Linked DNA regions of Sinorhizobium fredii NGR234. The protein of the gene in region 1 interacts with the protein of each later gene in a pairwise test. Links are inferred from orthologs where the notes say so. Each region holds a gene or a part of one and is shown in the gene's direction. Other genes may lie near its edges.

Region 1 (7,045 bases):
CAACTCCACAAATCGTTATCTGAACCTCTATCCGCAGTCGGAAGACGCGGCCTATGCGCAATATATCCAGGGCCTCGCTTATACGAAGCAGATCCCGTCGGTGACGCAGGACCAGAAGCCGGCCCAGAGGGCGATCGAGGCGATGCAGGTGGTCGTCGATAAATATCCCGACTCCGAATATGTCGACGACGCGCAGTCGAAGATCCGCTTCGCGCGCGACCAACTCGCCGGCAAGGAGATGCAGGTCGGGCGCTATTACCTCGAGCGCAAGGAATATCTTGCCGCCATTTCTCGTTTCCGCGTCGTCGTCGAGCAGTATCCGAACACCAACCAGGTCGAGGAAGCGCTGGCGCGTCTGGTCGAGGCCTATTTCTCCATGGGCGTGACGGCGGAGGCACAGACGGCGGCAGCGGTTCTCGGGCATAACTATCCGGACAGCCAGTGGTACGCCGATTCCTACAAGCTGCTGCAGTCGGGCGGTCTCGAGCCGCGCGAAAGCGGCACGTCCTGGATCGCGCGCGCGGGCAAGAAACTCATCGGCGCCTGACAGCCTCGGCGCTTCCAACCGAAGATATGACACCGGATGCTCGCCCAGCTCTCGATCCGCGATATCGTCCTGATCGAACGGCTTGACCTCAGCTTCGACGCGGGGCTCTCGGTGCTGACCGGTGAAACCGGTGCGGGAAAATCCATTCTTCTCGACAGCCTGTCGCTGGCGCTGGGCGGCCGCGGTGATGGCTCGCTCGTGCGCCATGGAGAGGAGAAGGGGCAGGTGACCGCGGTCTTCGACGTCCCGCCCGGCCATTCGGCGCGGCTTCTGCTGCACGATAACGGCATCGACGACGACGGCGACCTGATCTTTCGCCGGGTGCAGTCGGCCGACGGCCGTACCAAGGCCTTCATCAACGACCAGCCGGTGAGTGTGCAGCTGATGCGCCAGGCCGGGCAGGTGCTCGTCGAAATTCACGGCCAGCACGACGACCGGGCGCTTGTCGACATCGACGCGCACCGCGCGCTGCTCGATGCCTTCGGCGGCACCACCGAGGCGGCGGCAGAGACAGGGGTGCTCTATCGCGCCTGGAGGGACACCGAGCGCGGCCTGAAGAAACACCGCGAGCGGGTGGAGGCGGCAGCACGCGAGGCGGACTACCTGCGCTCCTCCGTCGAGGAACTCGAGGCGCTGGCGCCGCGGGACGGGGAGGAGGAGGAACTCGCCGAAAGCCGGGCGCGGATGATGAAGGTCGAGCGCATTGCCGGCGACATCAGCGAGGCGTCGGAGTTCCTGAACGGCAATGCCTCGCCTGTGCCGCTGATCGCTTCGCTGGTGCGACGGCTCGAACGCAAGAGCCACGAGGCGCCGGGTCTGCTGGAAGAGACGGTGGAGCTTCTGGACGGGGCGCTCAACCACCTCTCAGACGCGCAGATGGCCGTGGAGCGGGCGCTGCGCAACACCGAATTCGACCCGAAGGAACTGGAGCGCGTCGAGGAGCGGCTCTTCGCGCTGCGTGCCGCCAGCCGCAAATATTCGGTTCCCGTCACCGAACTGCCGGCCCTTGCCGTCCGGATGATCGCCGCTCTCGCCGATCTCGACGCCGGCGAGGAGAGACTGAAGCAGCTCGAAATGCAGGTGGCCGAGGCGAAAGCGGCTTTCGACGCCGCAGCGCGCGCGCTGTCGGAAAAACGCCACAACACGGCGACCGCGCTCTCGGCCGCGGTCATGGAAGAACTGCCGGCGCTGAAGCTGGAACGGGCCCGCTTCATGGTCGAGGTCGCCAGCGATCCGAATTCGCCGTCGGCCGAGGGCATCGACGTCGTCGAATTCCACGTGCAGACAAACCCGGGGACTCGGCCGGGACCAATCATGAAGGTCGCGTCGGGCGGCGAGCTTTCGCGCTTCCTGTTGGCGCTGAAAGTGGCGCTCGCCGATCGCGGTTCGGCGCCGACACTGGTCTTCGACGAAATCGACACGGGCGTCGGGGGCGCCGTGGCGGACGCCATCGGCCAGCGGCTGAAGCGGCTTTCCAAGACCGTCCAGGTGCTTTCCGTCACGCATGCACCGCAGGTCGCTGCGCGCGCCGCGACGCACCTCCTGATCTCCAAGGGCCCATCGGCGCAAAAAGCCGAAATGATTTCGACGCGCGTCGCCCGCATGGACGACGAGGCGCGCACCGAGGAAATCGCCCGCATGCTGGCCGGCGCCTCGATCACCGAAGAGGCGAGGGCGGCGGCGGCGCGCTTGCTGGCCGGAAACGGCTGATCGCACCACTTTTCTTTCTCGCAGGTTGTTCTACGGCGCCGCGCGTCTTTCAGACGCGCAAAGGTCGCCGTAGCACTTTGAATAGCTGCATGATTTTGTCCTCAAATCGATTCCGATTTGAGGAATCATGCAGTAAAACGACTCCCAATCCGGAGTCGCCATCCATGCTGAACGAGAAGAAACCCGTCGAGCAACTGACCGAAACGGAAGCGGCCGAGGAGCTCGCCTTCCTCGTGACGGAGCTCGCCCGCCATGATGCGCTCTATCACGGGCAGGATGCTCCGGAGATCTCGGATGCGGATTATGACGCGCTGAAGCGCCGCAATGATCTGATCGAGGAGCTCTTTCCGGCGCTGATCCGTGAGGATAGCCCTTCGAGGAAGATCGGTGCTGCACCGTCGCTGACCTTCCAGCCGGTTCTCCATGCCCGGCCGATGCTGTCGCTCGACAACACCTTTTCCGACGAGGACGCCCGCGATTTCGTCGCCGGCATCTACCGCTTCCTAGGCAAGCTCCCTGACCACTCGATCGCCTTTACCGCCGAGCCGAAGATCGACGGGCTTTCGATGTCGCTGCGCTACGAGAACCGCAAGCTGGTGACGGCGGCGACACGTGGCGACGGGACGACGGGCGAGAACGTCACCGCCAATATCCGCACGATCCGGATGATCCCGCAGACCTTGCCGGCCGATGCACCCGATGTCGTCGAAGTCCGCGGCGAGATCTATATGGCAAAGTCCGATTTCGCCGCACTCAATGCCGAAATGGCGGCGCAGGGCAGGCCGCTCTACGTCAATCCGCGCAACACTGCGTCCGGGTCGCTGCGGCAGCTCGATGCGAAGGTAACGGCAAGCCGCAAGCTGCGCTTCTTCGCCTATGCGTGGGGCGAGATTTCCGCCATGCCGTCGGATACGCAGTTCGGCATGGTCGAGACCTTCAAGGCCTGGGGATTCCCGGTCAATCCGCTGATGCAGCGTTTGTCTTCCGCGGACGAGCTGCTTCAGCACTATCACCATATCGAGCGCGAGCGCCCGGATCTCGACTACGATATCGACGGCGTCGTCTACAAGGTCGACCGCCTCGACCTGCAGGCGCGGCTCGGCTTCCGATCGCGCAGCCCACGCTGGGCGACCGCGCACAAGTTTCCGGCCGAGCAGGCCTTCACGCGGCTGAAGGGCATCGACATCCAGGTCGGCCGCACCGGCGCGCTGACGCCGGTTGCGCGGCTGGAGCCGATCACGGTCGGCGGCGTCGTCGTCACCAATGCGACGCTGCACAACGAGGACTATATCCGCGGCATCGGCAACAGCGGCGAGCCGATCCGCGAGGGGCGCGACATCCGCATCGGCGACATGGTCATCGTCCAGCGGGCAGGCGACGTCATCCCGCAGATCGTCGACGTGGTGATGGACGAGCGGGCAGAGGGAGCGGAGCCTTACAGGTTCCCGACCACCTGCCCGGTCTGCGGCAGCCATGCGGTGCGCGACATCAACGAGAAGACCGGGAAGGTGGACGCGGTGCGCCGGTGTACCGGCGGCTTCGTCTGCCGGGCCCAGGCGATCGAGCACCTGAAGCATTTCGTCTCGCGCCATGCCTTCGACATCGAAGGGCTCGGATCGAAGCAGATCGAATTTTTCTTCGAAAGCGAGGATCCGACGCTGTCGATCCGCACCGCGCCCGACATCTTCACCCTTGAGCGCCGGCAGGAGGCGTCGCTGACCAAGCTCGAAAACATCGAGGGTTTCGGAAAGGTCAGCGTTCGCAAGCTCTATGAGGCGATCAACGCCCGGCGCGAGATCGCGCTGCATCGCTTCATCTATGCGCTCGGCATCCGCCATGTCGGCGAGACAACGGCCAAGCTGCTGGCGCGCTCCTATGGCACCTATGAACACTTTCGCGCGGCGATGGTCGATGCGGGAAGCCTTGCCGGCGACGCCTGGAACGAGCTCAACAGCATCGAGGGTATCGGCGAGGTCGTCGCCCGCGCTATCGTCGAGTTCTACAAGGAGCCGCGCAATCTCAAGGTCGTTTCCGATTTGCTTGAAGAAGTGAGGCCGGAAAGCGCCGAAACGCGGGTCTCGACGGACAGCCCCGTTGCGGGCAAGACGGTGGTCTTCACCGGGTCGCTCGAGAAAATGACGCGCGACGAGGCGAAGGCGAAGGCGGAAAGCCTCGGCGCCAAGGTGGCAGGCTCAGTTTCGAAGAAGACCGACATCGTGGTCGCCGGTCCCGGCGCCGGCTCGAAGCTCGACAAGGCCCGCGAACTTGGCGTTCAGACCATGGACGAGGACGAGTGGCTGGCGTTGATTGGTGGGTAGCGACAGGAAGACGCTTGAGGTTTTCCAAGGTCTCAGCCATCGCACCAACCCGGGTTAAGGGCGGAGGCGGCCGCTGTTGCAACGGCTCGTCCAAACAGAGATGCGGCGAGCACTCATTCTCCGTCATCCTCGGGCTTGACCCTGGGTCAAGCCCGAGGACGACCGGATAAGGGAAACCTAAGCGGCAGACAACAGCAGCAACGTGGGAGAGCAAGTCCCGGGGGCGTCGGTCAATCAACCCTCTTGTTGCGCCGACATGTCCATCCACATCAACTCCCAGACATGGCCGTCGGGATCCTGGAAGCTCACGCCGTACATCGAGCCGTAGTCGATGGCCGGCTTCCACGGCTTGCCGCCGGCGGCGATCGCCTTGTCGAACATTTCGTCGCATTCGGCGCGGCTTCCCGCAGAAAGGGCGGTGATGACTTCCGTGGACCTCGCCGTATCGCTGATCTCGCCGATGATAAAGCTGCGGAATTTCGGCTCGGTCAGCAGCATGGCAAAGATATTGTCGTCAATGACCATGCAGGCGGCGGTGTCGTCGGAAAACTGTTCGTTGAAGGTGAAGCCGAGGGAGGAGAAGAAGGCTCGGGAAGCTTTCAGGTCCTTGACGGGCAGGTTGACGAAAATCATGCGCATAGGGTGCTCCTCGTGTAGATCATTGATGAGCCAAGGACGAAGGCAGGTGGCCTCTGCCGACAGGTGGGAGAGAAATTATCTGGAGCCACGTTTGCGGCTTTCAAGGGCCCGATCAGCCGAGGCCCGGCGATCCTCCTCGCCCCATTTCCATTTGTGTTTTTGCGCCGCACAAGATAGAGCTTTGCAGCCAAAATTTGTGCAATTGCCTTTTCGCGGAACTGGCAACACGCCATATCAGCGAGCGGGGTGCGACTTGCCGCCCCGGCGGATTGGAGGGTCCGGAGATGAAGACCATAGCCAGCATCGCCGAGTTGCGCGCAGCTCTTGCCGAGCACCGGCGCGCCGGCAGAACGATCGGCCTGGTGCCCACGATGGGCTATCTTCATGTCGGCCACATGGAACTGGTGCGCCGCGCGCGCGGCGAGAATGACGTGGTCGTCGCCAGTATCTTCGTCAATCCGCTGCAGTTCGGCCCCAACGAGGACCTCGCCAAATATCCTCGCGATCTTGCTCGCGACGAAAAGATGCTGACCGAAGGCGGCGTCGATTTTCTTTTCGCGCCGGGCGTTGCGGACATGTATCCGCAACCGATGGAGGCCGTCGTCGACCTGCCGAAGCTCGGCTCCGAGCTCGAGGGCTCGGTTCGGCCCGGGCATTTCGCCGGTGTTGCGACCGTCGTCACCAAGCTCTTCAACATCGTCCAGCCGGATCGCGCCTATTTCGGCGAGAAGGATTTCCAGCAACTGCAGATCATCCGCCGCATGGTGGAGGACCTCGCCCAGCCGGTCACCGTTGTCGGCGTGCCGACTGTTCGGGAAGCCGACGGGCTCGCCTGTTCGTCGCGCAATGTCTATCTGACGGCGGACGAGCGCCGCGCGGCGGCGATCGTGCCGAAGGGGCTGGACGAGGCCGAGCGGTTGATCGGAAGCGGCGTCACCGACGCGGCGGCTGTCGAAAAAGGCGTCACCGAGTTCCTGTCGAACGAGCCCTTGGCGCGACCCGAGGTGGTGGCCTTGCGTGACCCGCTGACGCTCGAGCCGGTCAGCGAGATCGGCGAGAAGCCGGTGCTGCTCCTGCTCTTCGTCCGCTTCGGCACCACGAAGCTGCTCGACAATCGCGTCATCGCTCCGAAATCCGCCCGTTTTGCAAAGGTTGCCTGAGAATGAGCGTCCAGACCACGAAGCGGCGGCTGAGCCCCGCCAGTATCGAAGCCCTGAAGGGCGAGCGGCCGATCGTCAGCCTCACGGCCTATACGACGCCGATCGCGCGGCTGCTCGACCCGCATGTGGATTTCCTACTCGTCGGCGATTCGCTCGGCATGGTGCTCTACGGCCTCGACACGACGGTCGGCGTCACGCTCGACATGATGATCGCCCATGGCCAGGCGGTGATGCGCGGCTCCGAGCGCTCCTGCATCGTCATCGACCTTCCCTTCGGCTCCTATCAGGAATCGAAGGAACAGGCCTTCCGCAGTGCGGCGCGCATTCTGAAGGAAACCGGCTGCAGCGCGGTCAAGCTCGAGGGCGGGGCAGAAATGGCCGAGACGGTTGATTTCCTCGTCAGCCGCGGCATTCCGGTGCTAGGCCATGTCGGCCTGATGCCGCAACTGGTCAACACCACCGGCGGCTATCGGTCCGTCGGGCGCAACGAGAAGGAAGTGGCGAAGATCCGCCGCGACGCCAAGGCGATCGACGACGCCGGCGCCTTTGCAATCGTCGTCGAAGGCACGGTCGAGCCGGTCGCCCGCGAGATCACCGCAACGCTGCGTTGCCCGACCATCGGTATCGGCGCATCGCCCGCCTGCGACGGCCAGATCCTCGTCTCCGACGAC
Region 2 (7,296 bases), 1.4 Mb from region 1 along the record:
CGACCGGATGGCCGGCATCGTCGAGGACCTGGACGTCGTAGCCGGGAAGGGGGACGGCGGGCGATCCGTATTTGACCGGCAGCAGGCCGAGGCCAAGCGGATTTCCGGCGACCGGCCAGCCGGTCTCCGTCTGCCACCAATGATCGATGACCGGCACGCCGAGCGCCCGCTCGGCCCAGCGGATCGTGTCCGGATCGGCGCGTTCGCCGGCGAGATAGAGGGCGCGGAAGCGCGACAGGTCATAGCGTGCCACATGGGAGGCTTCCGGATCCTCCTTGCGGATCGCCCTGAGCGCCGTTGGGGCGGTGAACACCACGGCGACGCCGTGCTCTGCGATGATGCGCCAATAGGTGCCGGGATCGGGGGTGCCGACCGGCTTGCCTTCGAAGAGGATCGAGGTGCTGCCGTTGAGAAGCGGCCCGTAGACGATGTAGGAATGCCCGACGACCCAGCCGATGTCGGATGCCGCCCAGAAGACCTCGCCGGGCTGGACGCCGAAGAAATTCTCCATCGACCATTTCAGCGCGACCATGTGGCCGCCATTGTCGCGGACGACGCCCTTCGGCTGGCCGGTGGTGCCGGAGGTATAGAGGACGTAGAGCGGATCGGTGGAAGCGACTTCCGCACAGGGGGCTTCCTCGCCGGCTCGTTTTGCGGCGGCAAGCGCGGCGGCGAAATCGATATCGCGGTCGGGCACCAGGCCGGCGGCCAGCATGTCACGCTGGAAGATCAGGCAATGGGCCGGCTTGTTGCCGGCGATCTCGATCGCCTGATCGAGCAGCGGCTTGTAGGCGACGGTGCGGCCCGGTTCCAACCCGCAGCTTGCCGAGACGACGAGCTTGGCCTGACAATCGTCGATGCGGACGGCGAGCTCGTTGGCGGCGAAGCCGCCGAAGACGACCGAATGCACCGCGCCGATCCGCGCCGCCGCCAGCATGGCGATCGCCGCCTGAGGGATCATCGGCATATAGATGATGATCCGGTCGCCCTTACCGATGCCGAGCTTGCCATAGACCGCAGCCATCGCCTTCACGTCGTCAAGCAGCGCCGCATAGGAGATCTTTTCGATTCTGCCGGTGACGGGGCTGTCGTAAATGAATGCCGTCTGCTCGCCACGGCCAGCCTCGACATGGCGGTCGAGGCAGTTGTAACAGCTGTTCGTGACGCCATCCGGAAACCAGTGCCCGTAGGTTCCGCGCTCGGCGTCGAAGATCAGCCGCGGCTTTTCGAACCAGTCGATCGCCTCTGCGGCCTCGGACCAGAAGCTTGCCGGATCGGCTTTCCATGCGGCATACACTTCGGAATAGCGGCTCGCCATTTCCGTTCTCCTCCACTGACCTATCCGGACTGTTCAGCCCGGCTCCTCGGTTCTGAGGATAGGCCTGTGGAGGGAAAGATGAACCCCGACGAAAGAGTAATGGGCGGAAACAGCAGCTTTTCGCGCGCCTGCCGTTCAGCGCGCGCCGAAAATTGCCGACCCGACCCGAACGCTGGTGGCGCCGAATCCGATGGCCGTTTCGAAATCGCCGGACATGCCCATCGACAGCCTGTTAAGGCCACACTTCGCCGCGAGCTTTGCCAGCAGCGCGAAATGCGGGCCGGGATTCTCATCGAGAGGGGGAATGCACATCAACCCCTCGATATCGAGGCCAAGCTCCAGGCGGCAGAGATCGACGAAGGCAAGGGTGTCTTGCGGCGCAATCCCGGCCTTCTGCGCTTCGAGGCCGGTATTGACCTGCACGTAGAGGCGGGGCTTGCGGCCCTGGCGCTTGATCTCGGCGGCGACGGTGCGGGCGACCTTCTCCCGATCGATCGTTTCGATGACGTCGAAGAGCGCGACGGCGTCGGCCGTCTTGTTGGACTGCAGCGGACCGATCAGGTGCAGCTCGAGGCCGGCAGTCTCGCGCTTCAGCTCCGGCCATTTGGCTTGCGCTTCCTGGACGCGATTTTCCCCGAAGACCCGCTGGCCGGCGGCAATCGCCGGCCGGATCGCCTCGGCATCGAAGGTCTTCGAGACGGCGACGAGGGTGACGCCGCCTTGAGCCCGGTCCGCCGCCGCTTCGCTGGCACGAATCCGGCTCATTACGTCGTTCAGCCGTTCCTGGACTTCCATTCTGCGCTCCTTGCGGTGTCGAGACCCGTTAAGCGATTATTGAAACTTGCATGGCTTGCCAAGCCCGTCAAAGCCGGCGGCCGCCAAATAGGCCAAAGTACAGCGCTCCGGCCTTCAAAACTTGACGGTCAGGCGGTTTCGTGATGAAGGTCAGGCCAGCGATCACGAGGGCGCTTTGAGCCCCGCAAAATTTCCGGAACATCGACAAAGACATGGCTACCGAACGATACAATCCGCGCGATACCGAACCGCGCTGGCAGCAGGAATGGGACGCACGCAAGGTTTTCGAGACGGAGAACGACGATCCGCGCGAAAAATACTATGTGCTCGAGATGTTCCCGTATCCGTCCGGTCGGATCCACATGGGCCATGTGCGCAACTACACGATGGGCGACGTCGTTGCCCGCTACAAGCGGGCCCGCGGTTTCAACGTGCTGCATCCGATGGGTTGGGATGCCTTCGGCATGCCGGCCGAGAACGCCGCCATGGAGCGCGGCGTGCATCCGGCCGGCTGGACCTACCAGAACATCGCCGCGATGAAGGCGCAGCTCAAGGTCATGGGGCTGTCGCTCGACTGGAGCCGCGAATTCGCCACCTGTGATCCGGCCTATTACCAGCGCCAGCAGTACCTGTTCCTGGATTTCCTGGAAAAAGGCCTGGTCTATCGCCGGCAATCGAAAGTCAATTGGGACCCGGTCGACAACACCGTGCTCGCCAATGAGCAGGTGATCGACGGTCGTGGCTGGCGCTCCGGCGCGCTGGTCGAGCAGCGCGAGCTGACCCAGTGGTTCTTCCGTATCACCGATTTCAGCCAGGACCTGCTCGACGCCCTCGACGGCCTGGAGCAGTGGCCGGAAAAAGTGCGGCTGATGCAGAAGAACTGGATCGGCCGCTCCGAGGGCCTGGCTCTCCGCTGGGCACTCGATCCGGCGACGGTTCCGGGCGAGACGAAGGAACTGACGGTCTACACGACGCGGCCGGACACGCTGTTCGGCGCCTCCTTCCTGGCGATTTCCGCCGACCACCCGCTCGCCAGGGAAGCCGCCGCCAAGGATGCGGCGATCGACGCCTTCTGCGAGGAGTGCCGGCGCGCCGGCACCTCGCTCGCCGCTCTCGAGACGGCCGAGAAGAAGGGCATCGATACCGGTATTCGCGCCCGGCACCCCTTCGACCCGGAGTGGGAACTGCCCGTCTATGTCGCCAATTTCGTGCTGATGGACTATGGCACGGGCGCTATTTTCGGCTGCCCGTCCGGCGACCAGCGCGATCTGGATTTCGCCCGGAAATACGGCCTGTCGGTCGTGCCGGTCGTCATGCCGAAGGATGCCGATGCCGCGACCTTCACGATCGAGGACGAGGCCTATGGCGGCGATGGCGTGATGATCAATTCGCGCTTTCTCGACGGGCTTTCGACGGAAGAAGCCTTCGAGGCTGTCGCCTCGAAGCTCGAGCAGGAAACGCTGGACGGCGCGCCGCGGGCCGAGCGCAAGGTGAATTTCCGCCTGCGCGACTGGGGCATCTCCCGGCAGCGCTACTGGGGCTGCCCGATCCCGGTCATCCATTGCGAGGATTGCGGCGTCGTGCCGGTGCCGAAGGCCGACCTGCCGGTGACGCTGCCGCCCGACGTCACTTTCGACAAGCCCGGCAATCCGCTCGACCGGCACCCGACCTGGCGGCACGTCGCCTGCCCGCAATGCGGCAAGGACGCGCGCCGGGAAACCGACACGATGGACACCTTCGTCGATTCCTCCTGGTATTATGCGCGTTTCACCGCACCTTGGGAGGACAAGCCGACCGATCCCAAGGCCGCCAACCACTGGCTGCCGGTGGACCAGTATATCGGCGGCATCGAGCACGCGATCCTGCACCTGCTCTATTCGCGATTCTTCACCCGGGCGATGAAGGCGACCGGCCATGTGGCGATGGACGAACCCTTCAAGGGGCTGTTCACGCAAGGCATGGTCGTGCACGAGACCTATAGCCGCGGCGAAGGCGCGCAGCGCGAATGGGTCACGCCGGCGGAAATCCGCATCGACGAGATCGACGGCCGCCGCCGCGCCGTGCTGATCGAGACCGGCGAGGAAGTCGCCATCGGCTCGATCGAGAAGATGTCGAAGTCGAAGAAGAACGTCGTCGACCCGGATGACATCATCGGCTCCTACGGCGCCGACACGGCACGCTTCTTCGTGCTGTCGGATTCGCCTCCGGATCGTGATGTCATCTGGTCCGAGGCCGGCGTCGAGGGCGCACACCGCTTTGTCCAGCGTGTCTGGCGGCTGGTCGGCGAGGCCGCGGAAAGCTTGCGCGGCGCAAAAGCTTCGCCGGCTAAGGAAGGGGAAGGCCTGGCGATCTCGCAGGCCGCCCACCGCACCTTGCGCGCCGTCGAGGCCGACTACGACAAGCTTGCCTTCAACAAGGCCGTGGCGCGCATCTACGAACTGGTCAACGTGCTTGCCGCGCCGCTCACCCAGGTGGCCGCGGGCAAGGCCGACCAGGCAGTCACCGCAGCCGTCAAGGATGCCACGACGATCCTGATCGACCTGATCGCGCCGATGATGCCGCATCTCGCCGAGGAATGCTGGCGCGAGATCGGCGGCGAAGGGTTGATCGCCGAGAGACCCTGGCCGACCTTCGACCCGGCGCTCGTCGTCGAGAACGAAATCACCTTGCCGGTGCAGATCAACGGCAAGAAACGCGCCGATTTGACAATCGCGCGCGACGCAGATCAGAGTGCGATTGAAAGCGCCGTCCTCGCGCTTGACGCCGTCAAAGCGGCGCTGAACGGCGCTAGCCCGAGAAAAATCATCGTCGTGCCCCAAAGGATCGTCAATGTCGTTGTCTGAGAAAGCTGGCCTTCGTCTCCGGTCCTTTGGCGTGCTTGCCGGCACATTGCTGCTGACGGCGCTGGCCGGCTGCCAGGTCCGGCCGCTCTATTCCGATGGTCCGACCGGCGCAACCTCTGCGGCGCTTGGCTCCGTCGAGATCTCGGAAGCGGACGATCGCGTCGAGCAGGAAGTGCGCAATGCCTTGATCTTCCTGGCATCCGGCGGCCAGGGCGAGCCCGTCAACCCGCAATACCATCTCGCCCTCGACGTTTCGCACCGGACGATGGGTGTGCTTTACGACGATGCCGAGGATCGGGCAGCCGCCGGCCGCATCGTCGTAAAGGCGGATTACAATCTGACGCGGACGGCGACCGGCGAGACGGTGAAGGCGGGCTATCGCTCGGCAGTCGCCCTGGCCGACTTCCCGGAACAGGAATTCGCCAAGGTTCGGGCCGTGCGTGACGCCGAGAATCGCGCCGCCAAGGAGCTGGCGGAGCTGATCCGGGCCGATATCGCCGCCGCCCTCGGCCGCTGACGCCGGTAGTCGGATGAGCGAGGTCAAGTCGCACGAATTCGACGGCTTCCTGAATAGAGGTGCCTCGAACTACCGTCTTTTCCTGCTCTACGGTCCTGATCGCGGCCTCGTTTCGGAGCGCGCCGCGCAGCTTGCCGCCGGCTGCGGCGTCGCTCTCGACGACCCCTTTGCCTTGGTCAAGCTTGATGCCTCGGAGCTGCAGCAGGCCGGCCGGGTGCTTGACGAGGTCAACGCCATTGGCCTCTTCGGCGGCGAAAAGCTCGTCTGGATCCGCGGTGCTGCGAGCGAGAAGGCGATCGCCGAGGCCTTGCAGATCCTCGCCGATACACCGCCAACCGGCAGCACGCTTATCATCGAGGCGGGCGATCTCAAGAAGGGGGCCGCGCTCCGGAAGATCGGCGAAACGTCGCGCGCCGTCGCCTCGATCGCCTGCTACAGCGACGACGCCCGCAGCCTGCAGGCCTTGATCGACAAGGAGCTCGCAGAGGCCGGTTTGCGTATAGGCCCAGCGGCCCGCGAGCGTCTTCTCGAAGCGCTTGGCGGCGACCGGATGGCGTCACGCAACGAGCTCAGAAAGCTGGCGCTCTATTGCCGCGGCAAGGATATGATCGACGAGGAGGACGTGCTTGCGATCGTCGGCGACGCCAGCGCCATCTCCGTCGACGACGCGGTCGATGCAGTGCTCAAGGGCGACGTCGATGCCCTGCTGCACGCCATGAAGAAGATCACCAGCTCGAAGACGCCGCCCTTCCTTGTGCTCCAGGCCTGTCTGAGGCAGTTCCAGCAGCTGGATGTGATGCGCGCCGAAATGGACACCAGCCGCCAGCCGGCGAACCAAGTGGTCGCAAGCCTCGGCCGCGGCCTGCATTTCCGCCGCAAGCCGATCGTCGAGGCGGCGCTCAAGCACTGGACGGCCCCGGCGATCCGGCGCGAACTGAGCCGGCTCCAGGCCACGATATACCAGAGCCGGGCCCGCCAGAGCCTGGAAGACAGTCTGGTGCTGCAAAACCTGCTAGCGATCGCGATTCAGTCGGCAAGGCGCTGAGTGCGCGGCGGATGCGCGAAGCGCGCCGGCCAGTTAAATGGCTGCCTCCTGCATATTCGTCGCCCGTCATCCTCGGGCTTGACCCGAGGATCCAAGCACAAGCACTCGGGAGCGTGTTGCATTCAGCGTGTAGGGACGTTTCCGGGATCCTCGGGTCAAGCCCGAGGATGACGACACATTCACCGCCGCTCGAGCAGCCGGCAAATCTCCTCAAGCTGGTCGAGCGTCTTGTAGGCGATCCTGAGATGGCCACCCGAAGCCTTGTGGCTGACGGTCACTTCGAGCCCGAGGCTATCCGACAGGGTGCGCTCCAGTGCCAGCGTATCGGCGTCCTTTTCCTCGCGCGGCCGGACCTTGGCAAAATTGGGATCATTCTGAGCCTTGATATCGTGCTGGGCCAGGCGCTCGGTTTCGCGCACCGAGAGGCCCTTGGCGACGATCGAGCGGGCCAGCGCAACCGGGTCGGACGTCGGGACCAGGGCACGCGCATGGCCGGCGGAGAGACTGCCGTCGGAAAGCATGTCGCGGACCGGTTCGGGCAGTTTCAGCAGCCGGAGGCTGTTCGCCACATGGCTGCGGCTTTTGCCGATGATGTCGCCGAGATCGTTCTGCGTGTAACCGTGTTCGGCGATCAACTGTTCATAGCCGAGCGCTTCTTCCAGCGGATTGAGATCGGAGCGCTGGACGTTTTCGACGATCGCGATTTCCAACGCCGTCCGGTCGTCGACATCGCGCACGATGACCGGGATTTCGGTGAAGCCCGCAAGCTGGGCCGCCC

The links. Proteins that work in one complex are often made in the same cells at the same time.
Region 2: the proteins of ligA (region 1) and leuS interact in binary tests that used the Escherichia coli proteins (3 or more experiments, as listed by UniProt). The link is inferred for Sinorhizobium fredii NGR234 from one-to-one orthologs.

The regions. Positions count from the first base shown.
Region 1 is NC_012587.1:2,152,475-2,159,519, reverse strand. The notes cover bases 2,078-4,998. They hold ligA (NAD-dependent DNA ligase LigA), read left to right. Parts: upstream 2,078-2,421; coding sequence 2,422-4,575; downstream 4,576-4,998. Other genes in these bases: NGR_RS21670 (VOC family protein), read right to left, coding at 4,810-4,998; recN (DNA repair protein RecN), read left to right, coding at 2,078-2,257. Outside these bases: NGR_RS21685 (outer membrane protein assembly factor BamD), read left to right, coding at 1-547; more of recN, read left to right, coding at 584-2,077; more of NGR_RS21670, read right to left, coding at 4,999-5,214; panC (pantoate--beta-alanine ligase), read left to right, coding at 5,499-6,374; panB (3-methyl-2-oxobutanoate hydroxymethyltransferase), read left to right, coding at 6,377-7,045. UniProt on the Escherichia coli protein: DNA ligase that catalyzes the formation of phosphodiester linkages between 5'-phosphoryl and 3'-hydroxyl groups in double-stranded DNA using NAD as a coenzyme and as the energy source for the reaction.
Region 2 is NC_012587.1:3,522,973-3,530,268, forward strand. Bases 1,985-5,156 are described here. They hold leuS (leucine--tRNA ligase), read left to right. Parts: upstream 1,985-2,325; coding sequence 2,326-4,956; downstream 4,957-5,156. Other genes in these bases: NGR_RS27805 (YggS family pyridoxal phosphate-dependent enzyme), read right to left, coding at 1,985-2,113; lptE (LPS assembly lipoprotein LptE), read left to right, coding at 4,943-5,156. Also shown: NGR_RS27800 (AMP-binding protein), read right to left, coding at 1-1,318; more of NGR_RS27805, read right to left, coding at 1,454-1,984; more of lptE, read left to right, coding at 5,157-5,473; holA (DNA polymerase III subunit delta), read left to right, coding at 5,487-6,518; NGR_RS27825 (ParB/RepB/Spo0J family partition protein), read right to left, coding at 6,698-7,296.